One region of the Streptomyces sp. NPDC085931 genome, then DNA from elsewhere that is predicted to be linked to it. Evidence: riboswitches for the same ligand, from Rfam matches in the RefSeq annotation. Region 1 holds a riboswitch; each other region holds the start of a gene.
What was found. Region 1 has a riboswitch for thiamine pyrophosphate ahead of thiC (phosphomethylpyrimidine synthase ThiC). Riboswitches for the same ligand answer to the same signal wherever they lie in the genome.

Region 1 (4,711 bases):
CGGTCAGTCGGCGATCGGCAAGTACACGCGGTTGCCGCTCGCCGCGAACTCCTTCGACTTCTGGGCCATGCCCTCCTCGATCTCGCTCCGGCTGCCGCCGTGTTCACGGCGGATGTCCTGCGAGATCTTCATGCTGCAGAACTTCGGGCCGCACATCGAGCAGAAGTGGGCCGTCTTGGCGGGTTCCGCCGGCAGGGTCTCGTCGTGGAACTCCCGGGCCGTGTCCGGGTCGAGGGCCAGGTTGAACTGGTCCTCCCACCGGAACTCGAAGCGGGCGTCGGACAGGGCGTCGTCCCACTCCTGCGCCCCCGGGTGTCCCTTGGCCAGGTCGGCGGCGTGGGCGGCGATCTTGTAGGTGATGACGCCGGTCTTGACGTCGTCGCGGTTCGGCAGGCCCAGGTGCTCCTTGGGCGTGACGTAGCAGAGCATCGCCGTGCCCCACCAGGCGATCATCGCGGCGCCGATGCCGGAGGTGATGTGGTCGTACGCCGGCGCGACGTCCGTGGTCAGCGGGCCGAGCGTATAGAACGGGGCTTCATCGCAGATCTCCTGCTGAAGGTCGATGTTCTCCTTGATCTTGTGCATCGGGACGTGGCCCGGGCCCTCGATCATCGTCTGCACGTGGAAACGCTTCGCGATCCGGTTGAGTTCCCCGAGCGTCCTCAACTCCGCGAACTGCGCCTCGTCGTTGGCGTCCGCGATCGAGCCGGGCCTGAGGCCGTCACCGAGGGAGTAGGTGACGTCGTAGGCGGCGAGGATCTCGCAGAGTTCCTCGAAGTTCTCGTAGAGGAACGACTCCTTGTGGTGCGCGAGGCACCAGGCGGCCATGATCGAGCCGCCGCGCGAGACGATGCCGGTCTTGCGGTTCGCCGTCAGCGGCACGTACGCCAGGCGCACGCCCGCGTGGACGGTCATGTAGTCCACGCCCTGCTCGGCCTGTTCGATGACGGTGTCCTTGTAGATCTCCCAGGTCAGCTCCTCGGCCCGGCCGTCCACCTTCTCCAGGGCCTGGTAGAGCGGCACGGTGCCGATGGGGACGGGGGAGTTGCGCAGCACCCACTCGCGCGTGGTGTGGATGTTGCGGCCGGTGGACAGGTCCATGACCGTGTCGGCGCCCCAGCGGGTCGCCCAGGTCATCTTCTCGACCTCCTCCTCGATGGAGGACGTCACGGCCGAGTTGCCGATGTTGGCGTTGACCTTCACCAGGAACCGCTTGCCGATGATCATCGGCTCGATCTCGGGGTGGTTGACGTTGGCCGGGAGCACCGCCCGGCCCGCCGCGATCTCGTCGCGCACGACTTCCGGGGAGACGTTCTCCCGGATGGCCACGTACTCCATCTCGGGGGTGATCTCGCCGCGGCGGGCGTACGCGAGCTGGGTGACGGCCTTGCCGTCCCGGCTGCGGCGCGGCTGGCGCGGCCGTCCCGGGAAGACGGCGTCGAGGTTGCGCAGGCCGCCACGGGGTGAGGTGTGCTTGATGCCGTCGTCCTCGGGGCGGACGGGGCGGCCCGCGTACTCCTCGGTGTCGCCGCGGGCGATGATCCAGTTCTCGCGCAGCGGCGGCAGGCCCCTGCGGACGTCGGTCTCGACGAGTGGATCGGTGTACGGGCCGGATGTGTCGTACAGCGTGACCGACTGCCCGTTGGTGAGATGCACCTGACGGACCGGCACGCGCAGGTCGGGGCGGGTGCCCTCGACGTATGCCTTGTGCCAGCCGATGGACTTCCCGGCCTCCGCGGACTGTCCGTCCTGGATGGAGGCAGGCGTGCGTACGTCCTTGTTGGTCATGAGACCTACTCCCTACGCCGGCATTACCCGGTAACAGGTTCGGCGGTCGACGCAGCGGCTTCCGTCTGCCGACGTTCCGTGTGAAACATCACTCGACTTCGGTGATGTTTCATGTGAAACATCGCTGGGACGGAGGTCAGCGCCCTCTCAGCCCGGTGCTCCGAGCTCCCGCGTGTACAAAAAGGTGCCTCCACGCTAGCGGCAATCTTGGCGCGGTGAACAGAGGGCCCCCGTCGTTCTTGCGATGATCGGTCGGTGACCACGACACAGCGTCCCCCGTACCCTTCGCCCGAACCGCCCCGCGGATCCGGCGCCGGACACGGCAACGGCCCTGGTGACGGCCGAGAGGCCGCCGCCGGGCACGGGCCTGCCCAGGGGGCGGCCCGCGGGCCTGCCCGGGGTCAGGAGCGCGGGTACGGGCCGGACTCGGCTTTCGGTGATGACCGTTTCGGCGCCGCGGCCTCCGGTGCGGCTTCCCGTACGACTACCGGCACGGCTACCGGTACCCCTTCCGGTACGGCCTCCGGGCGAGAGAACGGCGGGTACGCGCCGCGCGACGGTGGCCCGTTCCGGGCGGGCGACGATGGTCGCTACGGGCCGGGCGACGGCAGGCGTTCCACGCCCGGCGGCGGTGGCGGTGGCGAGTACGGGTCGGCCGACGGCGGTGACTACGGATCGGCCGGTGGCGGTTACGGTCACGGCCACGGTGGCGGTGGCCGATTCCGTCCGGGCCCCGGTGACCGCCAGGGCGACGGTGCCGGTGGCGGCTACGGCCCGGGCTCCCCGGGACCGGGTTCCGGCCCCGGGGGCGGTGGGCAGGGCCCCGGTCCGGGCGGCGGTGGTCACGGCGCCGGCGGAGGCGACGGGCACGGCCACGGCTCCGCGTCCGGCGGCGGACATGGGCACGCGCACAGCCACGGTCCGGCCTCGCCCGTCTCGATGCATCTGCGCAAGGTCATCGCGGCGATCCTGATCCCGTTCGCGGCAGCGGTGCTGGTCGGTCTCGCCGTGCTGTGGCCCGGCGGCGCCCCGCCGCACGAGCGCACCGGCGTCGGTTTCGACCGGCAGACCCAGCAGGCCACGGTCACCGAGGTCGTGGACATCAGCTGCAAGGAGGCCGGTGCCTCGGGCGTCCCGCCGACGGGCGACACCTCCACCGCCGAGGGATCCTCCGCGGTACAGCAGGAGAACGGCACCTGCAAGCGGGCCACCATCCGGGTCGACAGCGGCAAGGACAAGGGCCGCACGTTCACGGAGATCGTCCAGCCTGACCAGTCCCGCCAACTGCGCGAGGGCCAGGAGGTCGTGGTCGCCTACGAGCCCTCGGCGCCCCGGGACCTGCAGTACTCCGTCACGGACGTGAACCGGCGGATGCCCCTCGCGCTGCTCGCCGGCATCTTCGCGCTCGCGGTGGTCGCCGTCGGCCGGCTGCGCGGGGTGATGGCCCTGGTCGCGCTGGCCATCAGCTTCCTGGTCCTGAACCTGTTCATCCTGCCCGCGATCCTCCAGGGCTCGAACCCGCTGGTCGTGGCGGTGGTGGGCGCGAGCGCCATCATGCTGATCGCCCTGTACCTGTGTCACGGCCTGTCCGCGCGGACGTCCGTGGCGGTACTGGGCACCCTCGTCTCCCTGCTGCTGATCGGCGTCCTGGGATCGGTGTTCATCGGCTGGGCCGCGCTCACCGGCAACACCGACGACAACACCGGTCTGATCCACGGGCTCTACCCGACGATCGACATGAGCGGTCTGCTCCTCGCGGGCGTCATCATCGGCTCGCTCGGTGTGCTCGACGATGTGACGGTCACCCAGACCTCCGCGGTCTGGGAGCTGCACGAGGCCAACCCGTCGATGGGCTGGCGCGGGCTCTACCGCGCGGGCATCCGGATCGGCCGCGACCACATCGCCTCGGTCGTCAACACGCTCGTCCTCGCCTACGCGGGTGCCGCGCTGCCGCTGCTCCTGCTGTTCTCGATCGCGCAGAGCAGTGTGGGCACCGTCGCCAACAGCGAACTGGTCGCGGAGGAGATCGTGCGCACGCTGATCGGTTCGATCGGCCTGGTGGCGTCGGTGCCGGTCACCACGGCCCTGGCCGCACTGGTGGTCTCGGCCGACCGCCCGGGCACGGAGTCCGCCGCGGAACCCGTCGCGGTGCGCGGGGGCAAGGGCCGGCGCCGCAAGCGCTGATCCCCCGGGGCGTGGAGCGGCAACGGAGAAGCGTTCCTGCACAGCCCGGCGGCACCCGGTGAAGCGTTCCTCCACCGTGCCGCCGGGCGAGGTCTCACCCGGCGCCCTGCTCCGCGAGGATGCGGTCGAGTGCCTCGTCGAGATGGGCGTCGAAGTCGGCGAGCGAACCCTCCTGGCCCAGCGGGACCAGCTTGTCCGTGCGGTCGAGGAAGGCGACCAGCGGCGCCGTGGACGACCGGAACAGCGCCTGGTCGCTGCCCACCTGAAGCCTGATCAGCACCTCGCCCAGGGAGTCCGGTTCGACCGGCGTGACCCGCACATCGCCCTCGCCGCACGGCCGGCCGACCCCGTCGATCAGCAACTCCCGCCCGAAAGCCCAGGTCACCGGGGCATCACCGGGCAAGTGAAAGGTCAGCCGCACGGCATAGGGATCACTGGTCTCATAGCGCAGCTCCACCGGAATGCGGAAGGAGAGCTCCTCCGACACGAGAAAGCTCATCATGACCTCTGCTTGCACGGACTCGCGCATCGATAACCCCGTCATTCGCCGTCGACTGGCCGGGTACGAACCTCTGACATCTGGTGGAATCTTGCTGAACGTACACAGCAGATCACAAGGAGTGAGTTTTCACATACTGATAGAGAGCGCGAGCGAGCCGAGCAGCCGCCCGATCTCGTGCTGCAACTGCCGGGCCGCGGGCAGCAGTCGGTCCGACTGGTGGGCGGGCAGGGAGATGGC
Region 2 (4,711 bases), on a different contig from region 1:
GCATCCGGGCGCCGCTCGTGCCGCTCGCGCTCGGCGGTGCCGCGATGGTCGTCGCCGGCTACGTCCGGGGTGCCGAGGGCGCGTGGGTGGCCATGGCGCTGACGGCCCTGGCCGTGCTCGTCTGGCGCATGACGGAACCGCCCGAGAACTACCTCCGGGACGTCACGGCGGGCGTCTTCGCGGCGTTTTACGTGCCGTTCCTGGCGACGTTCGTCGCGATGATGCTGACCGCGGACGACGGGCCGCAGCGGGTGCTCACCTTCCTGCTGCTCACCGTCGTCAGCGACACCGGGGCCTACGCCGTCGGCTGGCGCTTCGGCCGGACCAAGCTCGCGCCGCGCATCAGCCCCGGCAAGACCCGCGAGGGCCTGGCCGGCGCGGTGTCCTTCGCCATGGTCGTGGGCGCGCTGTGCATGCAGTTCCTCATCGACGACGGCGCCTGGTGGCAGGGTCTGGTCCTCGGCCTCGCGGTCGCGGTCAGCGCGACGCTCGGCGACCTCGGCGAGTCCATGATCAAGCGGGACCTCGGCATCAAGGACATGGGCACGCTGCTGCCGGGCCACGGCGGCATCATGGACCGGCTCGACTCGCTGCTGCCGACCGCTCCGGTCGTCTGGCTGCTGCTGGTCCTCTTCGTCGGCTCCGGCTGAACGGAACCGATCCCTGGAGCGAGCCTCCGTCCGGTGCCGGGCGGGGGCTCGCCGCCGTTGTACTCACCGCAGGTGACCACCCCCACCCCGCTCCCGCCAGGGCACCCGGCGTCGATCTGCCACACTGGAAGGGTTATGCCTGCACCCGGAGAACTCACTTTCGTTGCCCCGCGCGGAGCCAAGAAGCCGCCGCGGCATCTTGCCGATCTCACTCCTGCCGAGCGCAAGGAGGCCGTTGCCGCTGTCGGGGAGAAGCCGTTTCGTGCCAAGCAGCTCTCGCAGCACTACTTCGCGCGGTACGCGCATGATCCGGAGCAGTGGACCGACATCCCCGCCGGGTCCCGGGAGCGGCTGCGCGAAGCGCTGCTGCCCGAGCTGATGACCGTCGTGCGGCATCTGTCGACCGACGAGGGCACCACGCGCAAGACGTTGTGGCGGCTGTTCGACGGGACGCTCGTCGAGTCCGTGCTGATGCGCTACCCGGACCGGGTGACCATGTGCATCAGTTCCCAGGCCGGGTGCGGGATGAACTGCCCGTTCTGTGCGACGGGGCAGGCGGGACTGGACCGGAACCTGTCCACCGCCGAGATCGTGCACCAGATCGTGGACGGGATGCGCGCCCTGCGGGACGGGGAGGTCCCCGGCGGTCCGGCGCGGCTGAGCAACATCGTGTTCATGGGCATGGGCGAGCCCCTCGCGAACTACAACCGGGTCGTCGGCGCCATCCGGCGGCTCACCGACCCCGAGCCCGACGGGCTGGGGCTCTCGCAGCGCGGGATCACCGTGTCGACGGTCGGGCTCGTCCCGGCCATCCACCGGTTCGCCGACGAGGGCTTCAAGTGCCGCCTGGCCATCTCGCTGCACGCCCCGGACGACGAGCTGCGCGACACCCTCGTACCCGTGAACACGCGGTGGAAGGTGCGCGAGGTGCTGGACGCCGGTTTCGAGTACAGCGCCAGGTCCGGGCGCCGGCTGTCCATCGAGTACGCGCTGATCCGGGACATCAACGACCAGGCCTGGCGCGGGGACCGGCTCGGCCGGATGCTCAAGGGCCGGCCCGTGCACGTCAACCTCATCCCGCTGAACCCGACGCCCGGGTCGAAGTGGACGGCCTCCCGGCCGGAGGACGAGAAGGCGTTCGTGGAGGCCATCGCCGCGCACGGTGTGCCGGTGACGATCCGGGACACCCGTGGTCAGGAGATCGACGGGGCGTGTGGTCAGCTCGCCGCCACCGAACGGTAGTCTGACCGTCGTAAGAACATCTGCATATTCCGACAGGGGAGCGCCACAGCGCTGAGAGTGCGGCACCAGCCGCAGACCCTCCGAACCTGGCCCAGGTCATTCTGGGTAGGGAGATCGGTCGCCACTCGAGCTGTTGCGCCCTGCCCGGGACGGCGGAAGTCCCGGGCAGGGCCGCGTCTTCTCCTGGTCACTCCAGGAGGAATCCAGTGAGCATCAACGCGAAGCGCCTGACGGCCGCGGTCGTCGGGCTGGGCATGGCCGGCACGCTCGCCGCGTGCGGGTCGTCCGACGGCGGTCAGGGGTCCGGCGACTCCAAGACCGTGACGCTGGTCAGCCACGACTCGTGGGCCGCGTCCAAGGGCGTCATCGCCGCCTTCGAGAAGCAGTCCGGCTACCGGGTCCGCGTCCTGAAGGACGGCGACGCCGGGCAGGCCGTCAACAAGGCCATCCTCACCAAGGACAACCCGCAGGGCGACGTCTTCTTCGGCGTCGACAACACCCTGCTCTCCCGCGCCCTCGACAACGGCCTCTTCCAGCCGTACGAGGCGAAGGGCTCGGAGCGGATCAAGGCCGAGTACCGGGTCGACCAGGGCAAGCACCGCGTCACGCCCGTCGACACCGGCGACATCTGCGTCAACTACGACAAGAAGTACTTCGCCGACCGGGACCTGCGGCCGCCGCGCAGCTTCGACGACCTGGTCAAGCCCGCCTACAAGAACCTGCTGGTCACCGAGAACGCCTCCTCGTCCTCGCCCGGACTGGGCTTCCTGCTCGGCACCGCCGCACGGTACGGCGACGACGGCTGGGCGGACTACTGGAAGAAGCTCAAGGCCAACGGCGTGAAGGTCGTCGACGGCTGGGAGCAGGCCTACAACGAGGAGTTCTCCGGCTCGGCCGGCGGCAAGAAGGCGGGGGGCGACCGGCCGCTCGTCGTGTCGTACGCCTCCTCGCCGCCCGCCGAGGTCGTCTTCGCCGACCCGAAGCCCGGCACCGCCCCGACCGGGGTCGCCGAGGGCACCTGCTTCCGGCAGGTCGAGTACGCCGGGCTGCTGAGCAACGCCGGGAACGCCGAGGGCGGCAAGGCCTTCCTCGACTTCCTGATCGGCAAGCGGTTCCAGGAGGACATGCCGCTCAACATGTTCGTCTACCCGGTGACCGAGGACGCCCGGGTGCCGGCGGAGTTCACGGAACACGGGCCCCAGGCGAAGGACCCGGAGACCATGGACCCGGCGAAGATCGCCGACCGGCGTGACCCGTGGGTCAAGTCGTGGACCTCGCTCGTTCTGAAGTGACCGCCCGGACGCGGGGCGCGGCGGCGCGGCTCGGTCTGCTGGCCGTGCCCGTCGCGTTCTTCGCGGTCTTCTTCGCCTACCCCGTCGCCGCGATCGTCGCGCGCGGTCTGAAGGCCGACGGGGCCTGGCACCCCGGGCGCATCGGGGAGGTGCTGGCGCAGTCCGACGTCCGGCACGTGCTGTGGTTCACCACCTGGCAGGCGCTGGTCTCCACGGCGCTCACGCTGCTGATCGCGCTCCCCGGCGCGTACGTCTTCGCGCGCCTGTCGTTCCCGGGCAAGCAGGTGCTGCGGGCGGTGGTGACCGTGCCGTTCGTCCTGCCCACGGTCGTCGTCGGTACGGCGTTCCTGGCACTGGTCGGGCGCGGGGGGCTGCTCGACGAGCTGTGGGGCGTACGGCTGGACACCACCGTGTGGGCGATCCTGTTCGCGCACGTCTTCTTCAACTACGCGGTCGTCGTGCGGACGGTCGGCGGGCTGTGGGCGCAGCTCGACCCGCGGCAGGAGGAGGCCGCGCGGATGCTCGGCGCGTCCCGTGCGCAGGCCTGGCGGCGGGTCACCCTGCCGGCGCTCGCCCCGGCCGTGGCCGCCGCCGCGCTGATGGTCTTCCTGTTCACGTTCACCTCCTTCGGCGTCGTCCAGATCCTCGGCGGGCCCACCTTCTCCACCCTGGAGGTGGAGATCTACCGGCAGACCTCCGAGATCTTCGACCTGTCCACGGCGGCCGTGCTGACGCTGATCCAGTTCGCGGCGGTGGGGGCGATCCTCGCGCTGCACGCCTGGACCGTGCGGCGGCGGGAGACCGCGCTGCGGCTGGTGGACCCGTCCGTGACCGCGCGCAGGCCGCGCGGCGCCGGGCAGTGGGCCCTGCTGGGCGGGGTCCTCGTCACCGTCGTGCTGCTGCTCCTGCTGCCGCTCGCCGTGCTGGTCCAGCGGTCCCTGGACGCGCCCGGACTCGGCTACTACCGGGCGCTGACCCGCGAGGACGGGGGAGTGTTCCTCGTCCCGCCGATCGAGGCGATCGGCAACTCCCTGTCGTACGCCCTCGCCGCCACGCTCATCGCCGTGGTGGTCGGCGGACTGGCCGCCGTCGCGCTCACCCGCCGGGACGCCGGGCGGTTCGTGCGCGGCTTCGACGCGCTGCTGATGCTGCCGCTCGGGGTGTCCGCGGTGACCGTCGGTTTCGGTTTCCTGATCGCCCTGGACGAACCGCCGCTGGACCTGCGGTCCTCCTGGATCCTGGTGCCGCTCGCGCAGGCGCTGGTCGGGGTGCCGTTCGTGGTGCGGACCATGCTTCCGGTGCTGCGGGCGGTGGACACGCGGCTGCGGGAGGCGGCCGCGGTGCTCGGGGCCTCGCCCTGGCGGGTGTGGCGGGAGGTGGACCTGCCGCTGGTACGGCGGGCGCTGCTGATCGCGGCCGGGTTCGCCTTCGCGGTGTCGCTGGGGGAGTTCGGCGCGACGGTGTTCATCGCGCGGCCCGACAACCCGACGCTGCCGGTGGCCGTGGCCCGGCTGCTGGGGCGGCCCG
Region 3 (4,711 bases), on a different contig from region 1:
GGCTCGCGGGCGAGGCCCGGGCCGCCACGACGCCTCGGGCACCCTACGCCTGCCTCTCGGCCGGCCCGGCGCGGCCGTGGACCCGAAACGGGCACGGCCTGCCTCCGGGCCGTGACCCCACGGGCCACGGCCCCCTACGGGCGGTTGTTCGGGCCCGGACCCGCTCAGGCGGCGGTGCCGGGCGGTTGTTCGGTCGGGGTCGGTCAGACCGCGAGCGCCTGGGCGCGGCGCTTCACCTCCGTGCCGCGATTCTCACGAAGTGCCTGCGCCGGGGTGCCAGGCAGGGACGGGTCGGGGGTGAAGAGCCACTCCAGCATCTCTTCGACCGTGAAGCCGTCGTCCCGCAGGAGCGTCAGGGTCCCGGCCAGGCCCTTGACGACCTTGTCCCCGTCGATGAAGTCCGCGGGGACGTGCAGCGCGCGGTTCTCACCGCGGCGTACGGCGATGAGCTGGCCCTCCTTGACCAGCTGCCGCACCCGCGTCACCTCGACGCCGAACTGTTCGGCGATGTCGGGGAGGGTGAGCCAGGCAGGGACGAGAGCATCGATCTTTGCGTCAATCTCGGTCACGGAACAAGCCTGCCATCCGCCACTGACAGCCGGAAGCCGACCCGGTCCACCCGGGCGGACGCGCCGGGCCCGGCACCCGCCGGACAGCGGACCACGGCCCTGCGCCACGGCCTTGCGCCGCAGCCCCGCACACGGGCCCTGCGGCAGGGCCGTACCGCGACGCGGGCTCCAGCCGTGGGCCGTGGGCCGTGGGGTCACAGCCGCTCGGGCGCGGGCCCGGAACCACGGCCGCACAGGGCGCGGGCCGCCGCACCCGACCGCAGACCCGAGCCACCGCCGCACCGGGCGTTGGCCCCGACCCACCACCGCACCCGACCACAGGCCCCCGGCCCCCGGCCCACCGCCGCACCCGCCCCACCGCCGCACCCGACCGCAGCCCCCGACCCACCGCCGCCCCCGACCACAAGCCCCCGACCCACCGCCGCCCCCGGCCGGAGGCCTACGCCGCGGCCGCCTTCAGCGGTCTCGCCGGGTCCGCCAGCAGCACCGGGTTCATCGGCGTGCCCGACTCGATCAGGCGGCGGCCCTGGGCCAGGTCGCGGGGGCGGCCCACCGCCAGCAGGGCGACCAGCCGCTCGCCGCGCAGCCAGCACACCGTCCAGGCCGGACCGGACGGGTCGCCGCGCCACAGGGTCCGCTCGGCGCCCGCGTGGTGCCCGGCGTACTGCACGAACCGGCCGAACTGCTCGGACCAGAAGTACGGGACCGGGTCGTAGACGGCCGGCGGCTCGCCCGTGGCCCGGCCGACGATGTTCGCGGCGACCGTGCGCGGCCCCTGCAGGGCGTTGTCCCAGTGGTGCACCAGCAGGCGCTCGCCGTACCGCCCCGAGGGGAAGGAGGCGCAGTCGCCGACCGCGTACACGTCCGGCACCGACGTGCGCAGGTGCGCGTCGGCCACGATCTCGCCGTGGCCGCCCAGCTCGATCCCGGAACCGGCGAGCCAGGCCGTCGCCGGGCGGGCCCCGATGCCGACCATGACCGCGCCGGCGGGCAGCCGCGCACCGTTGTCGAGCAGGACCGCGCCGGGCTCGACGCGGTCCACGCGCGCGTGCGTGCGCAGCACGGCTCCCGCGTCGGCGTACCAGCCGGCCATGGGAGCGGCGACCTCCGCGGGCAGTGCCCCGGCGAGCGGCCGCTCGGCGGCCTCCACGACGGTCACCGCGCAGCCCGCCTCGCGCGCGGCGGTGGCGAACTCCGCGCCGATCCAGCCGGCGCCGACCACCACGATGTCGTGCTGGCGGGCGAGCACCGGCCGCAGCCGCTCGGCGTCGTCCAGGGTGCGCAGCAGGTGCACGCCGGGTACGCCCTCCGCGCCGGGCAGCCGGACCGGTTCCGCACCGGTGGCGATCACCAGGACGTCGTAGGGCACGGGCCCGTCCTCGGTGTCGAGTTCGTGAGCGCCGGGACGCACGCCCAGCACCTCGCAGCCGAGCCGCAGTTCGATGCCCAGGGCCTCGAAGTCGACGTCGAAGGCGGAGCCCTCGGACTTGCCCAGCAGGACGGCCTTGGACAACGGCGGCCGGTCGTAGGGCTGGTGGGGCTCGGCGCCGATCAGGACCACCGCGCCGGCGAAGCCCCGCTCCCGCAGCGCGACCGCGGTCTGCACACCGGCCATGCCCGCGCCCGCCACGACCACGCGCCGCGGCGCGGACGACCCTGGTTCCTGCGTCTGCTCGCTCACCTGATCACCATAGTCAGCTGACGTTGCGTCAGTCAGTGCCCGTGCGCCGTGACCTGCTCCACAGCGCCCGCCCCGCCACCCGGGTGTGCCTGTCCGGGTACCCGCAAACGGCCCGGATACGACGCCTCGGTGGCCGGTTCCGTGCGGAGGCTCCCTTACTGCGGCGCAGGGCGTCCGGCTAGGGTGGTGCGCAGGACTCGCGGGAGCCCGGACGCACCGGGCTGAGAGGGAGGCTGGCGGCCTCCGACCGTACGAACCTGATCCGGGTCATGCCGGCGAAGGGAGGGGCTGGACGCCCATGTCGCGTACGCGAACCTCAGACGTCCTCGTCATCGGGGGCGGGATCATCGGGCTGGTCACGGCCTGGCGGGCCGCGCAGCGCGGACTCGCCACGGCGGTGGTGGACCCCGAGCCGGGCGGCGGGGCCGCGCAGGTGGCGGCCGGGATGCTGGCCGCCGTCACGGAGCTGCACTACGGCGAGCAGACCCTGCTCGGCCTGAACCTCGCCTCCGCCCGGCGCTACCCGGACTTCGCGGCCGAGCTCACCGAGCTGACCGGCCACGACCTCGGCTACCGCCGCTGCGGCACGCTCGCCGTGGCCCTGGACGCCGACGACCGGGCCCATCTGCGCGAGCTGCACGCCCTGCAGCAGCAGTCGGGGCTGGACTCCCAGTGGCTGTCGGGGCGCGAGTGCCGGCGCCTGGAGCCAATGCTCGCGCCGGGCGTGCGCGGGGGTCTGCGGGTGGACGGCGATCACCAGATCGACCCCCGGCGGCTGGCCGGGGCGCTGGTCGCCGCGTGCGAGCGGGCCGGTGTGGTGTTCCACCGGGTGTGGGCCGAGCGGCTCACCGTCTGCGGGGACCGGGCCACCGGCACCGTCACGGCCGACGGCACCGCGCTGGCCGCCGGGCAGGTCGTGCTGGCCGGGGGCAGCCTGAGCGGACGTCTCACGGGGGTGCCGCGGGACGTGCTGCCGCCCGTGCGGCCCGTGAAAGGCCAGGTCCTGCGGCTGGCCATGCCGGGGCGGCACGGGCCGTTCCTGAGCCGGACGGTGCGCGCGGTGGTGCGCGGCGGCCAGGTCTACCTGGTGCCGCGGGAGAACGGCGAACTGGTCGTCGGGGCGACCAGCGAGGAGCTCGGCTGGGACACCACCGTGACCGCGGGCGGCGTGTACGAGCTGCTGCGCGACGCCCACGAGCTGGTCCCGGGCATCACCGAGCTGCCGCTCACCGAGACCCGGGCCGGACTGCGCCCCGGCTCCCCCGACAACGCGCCCCTGCTCGGTCCGACCGGCCTGGAGGGCCTGCTGCTGGCCACCGGGCACCACCGCAACGGCGTCCTGCTCACGCCGGTCACCGGCGACGCCCTGGCCCACGCCCTGGTCACGGGTGAACTCCCCGAGGAGGCCCGTCCGTTCACCCCCAAGCGCTTCAGCACCGTCACCGCACTCACGGAGCAGCCCGCATGAACATCTCCGTCAACGGTCAGCCCCGGGACGTCCGGCCCGGCACGGCTCTCGACACCGTCGTGAAGTCGCTCACCGCCTCGCCCTCGGGAGTGGCCGCCGCCCTCAACGAAACCGTCGTCCCGCGCGCCCAGTGGCCGTCCACGCCCCTCACCGAGGGGGACCGCGTGGAGGTCCTCACCGCCGTCCAAGGAGGCTGACCATGGCCGACGATCCGTTCGTCCTCGGGGGTGCGACCTTCACCTCCCGTCTGATCATGGGCACCGGCGGGGCGCCCAGCCTCGACGTGCTGGAGCGGTCGCTGGTGGCCTCCGGGACGGAGCTGACGACGGTCGCGATGCGCCGGGTGAACCCCTCGGTGCACGGTTCGGTGCTGTCCGTCCTGGACCGGCTCGGGATCCGGGTGCTGCCCAACACCGCGGGCTGCTTCACCGCCGGCGAGGCCGTCCTCACGGCCCGGCTCGCGCGCGAGGCCCTCGGCACCGACCTGATCAAGCTGGAGGTCATCGCCGACGAGCGCACCCTGCTGCCGGACCCGATCGAGCTGCTGGAGGCGGCCGAGACGCTGGTCGACGACGGGTTCACGGTGCTGCCGTACACCAACGACGACCCGGTGCTGGCCCGGAAGCTGGAGGACGTGGGCTGCGCCGCGGTCATGCCGCTCGGCTCGCCGATCGGCTCCGGGCTCGGCATCCGCAACCCGCACAACTTCCAGCTGATCGTCGAGCACGCGCGCGTGCCGGTGATCCTGGACGCGGGGGCCGGGACGGCGTCGGACGCGGCGCTCGCCATGGAGCTGGGGTGCGCGGGCGTGATGCTCGCCTCGGCGGTGACGCGGGCGCAGGAGCCGGTGCTGATGGCCGGCGCCATGCGGCACGCGGTGGAGGCGGGGCGGCTGGCCTACCGGGCCGGGCGCATCCCGCGGCGGCATTTCGCCGAGGCGTCGTCGCCGGCCGAGGGCATGGCCGTGCTGGATCCGGAGCGTCCCGCCTTCCG

Region 2: another riboswitch for thiamine pyrophosphate. It lies ahead of ACIGAN_RS13480 (thiamine ABC transporter substrate-binding protein); the one in region 1 lies ahead of thiC (phosphomethylpyrimidine synthase ThiC).
Region 3: another riboswitch for thiamine pyrophosphate. It lies ahead of thiO (glycine oxidase ThiO); the one in region 1 lies ahead of thiC (phosphomethylpyrimidine synthase ThiC).

What each region holds. Positions count from the first base shown of each region.
Region 1 is NZ_JBITSK010000004.1:473,273-477,983, reverse strand. Features, by position in the region: gene thiC (phosphomethylpyrimidine synthase ThiC) at 4-1,788, opposite strand; TPP riboswitch at 1,781-1,970, opposite strand; gene ACIGAN_RS10930 (YibE/F family protein) at 2,728-3,972, shown strand; gene ACIGAN_RS10925 (SsgA family sporulation/cell division regulator) at 4,067-4,501, opposite strand; gene ACIGAN_RS10920 (IclR family transcriptional regulator) at 4,601-4,711, opposite strand, start outside.
Region 2 is NZ_JBITSK010000005.1:507,533-512,243, forward strand. Features, by position in the region: gene ACIGAN_RS13470 (phosphatidate cytidylyltransferase) at 1-650, shown strand, start outside; gene rlmN (23S rRNA (adenine(2503)-C(2))-methyltransferase RlmN) at 786-1,892, shown strand; TPP riboswitch at 1,917-2,022, shown strand; gene ACIGAN_RS13480 (thiamine ABC transporter substrate-binding protein) at 2,147-3,184, shown strand; gene ACIGAN_RS13485 (ABC transporter permease) at 3,160-4,711, shown strand, end outside.
Region 3 is NZ_JBITSK010000021.1:61,594-66,304, forward strand. Features, by position in the region: gene ACIGAN_RS32845 (Rv2175c family DNA-binding protein) at 204-569, opposite strand; gene ACIGAN_RS32850 (NAD(P)/FAD-dependent oxidoreductase) at 1,009-2,250, opposite strand; TPP riboswitch at 2,440-2,551, shown strand; gene thiO (glycine oxidase ThiO) at 2,549-3,718, shown strand; gene thiS (sulfur carrier protein ThiS) at 3,715-3,915, shown strand; gene ACIGAN_RS32865 (thiazole synthase) at 3,918-4,711, shown strand, end outside.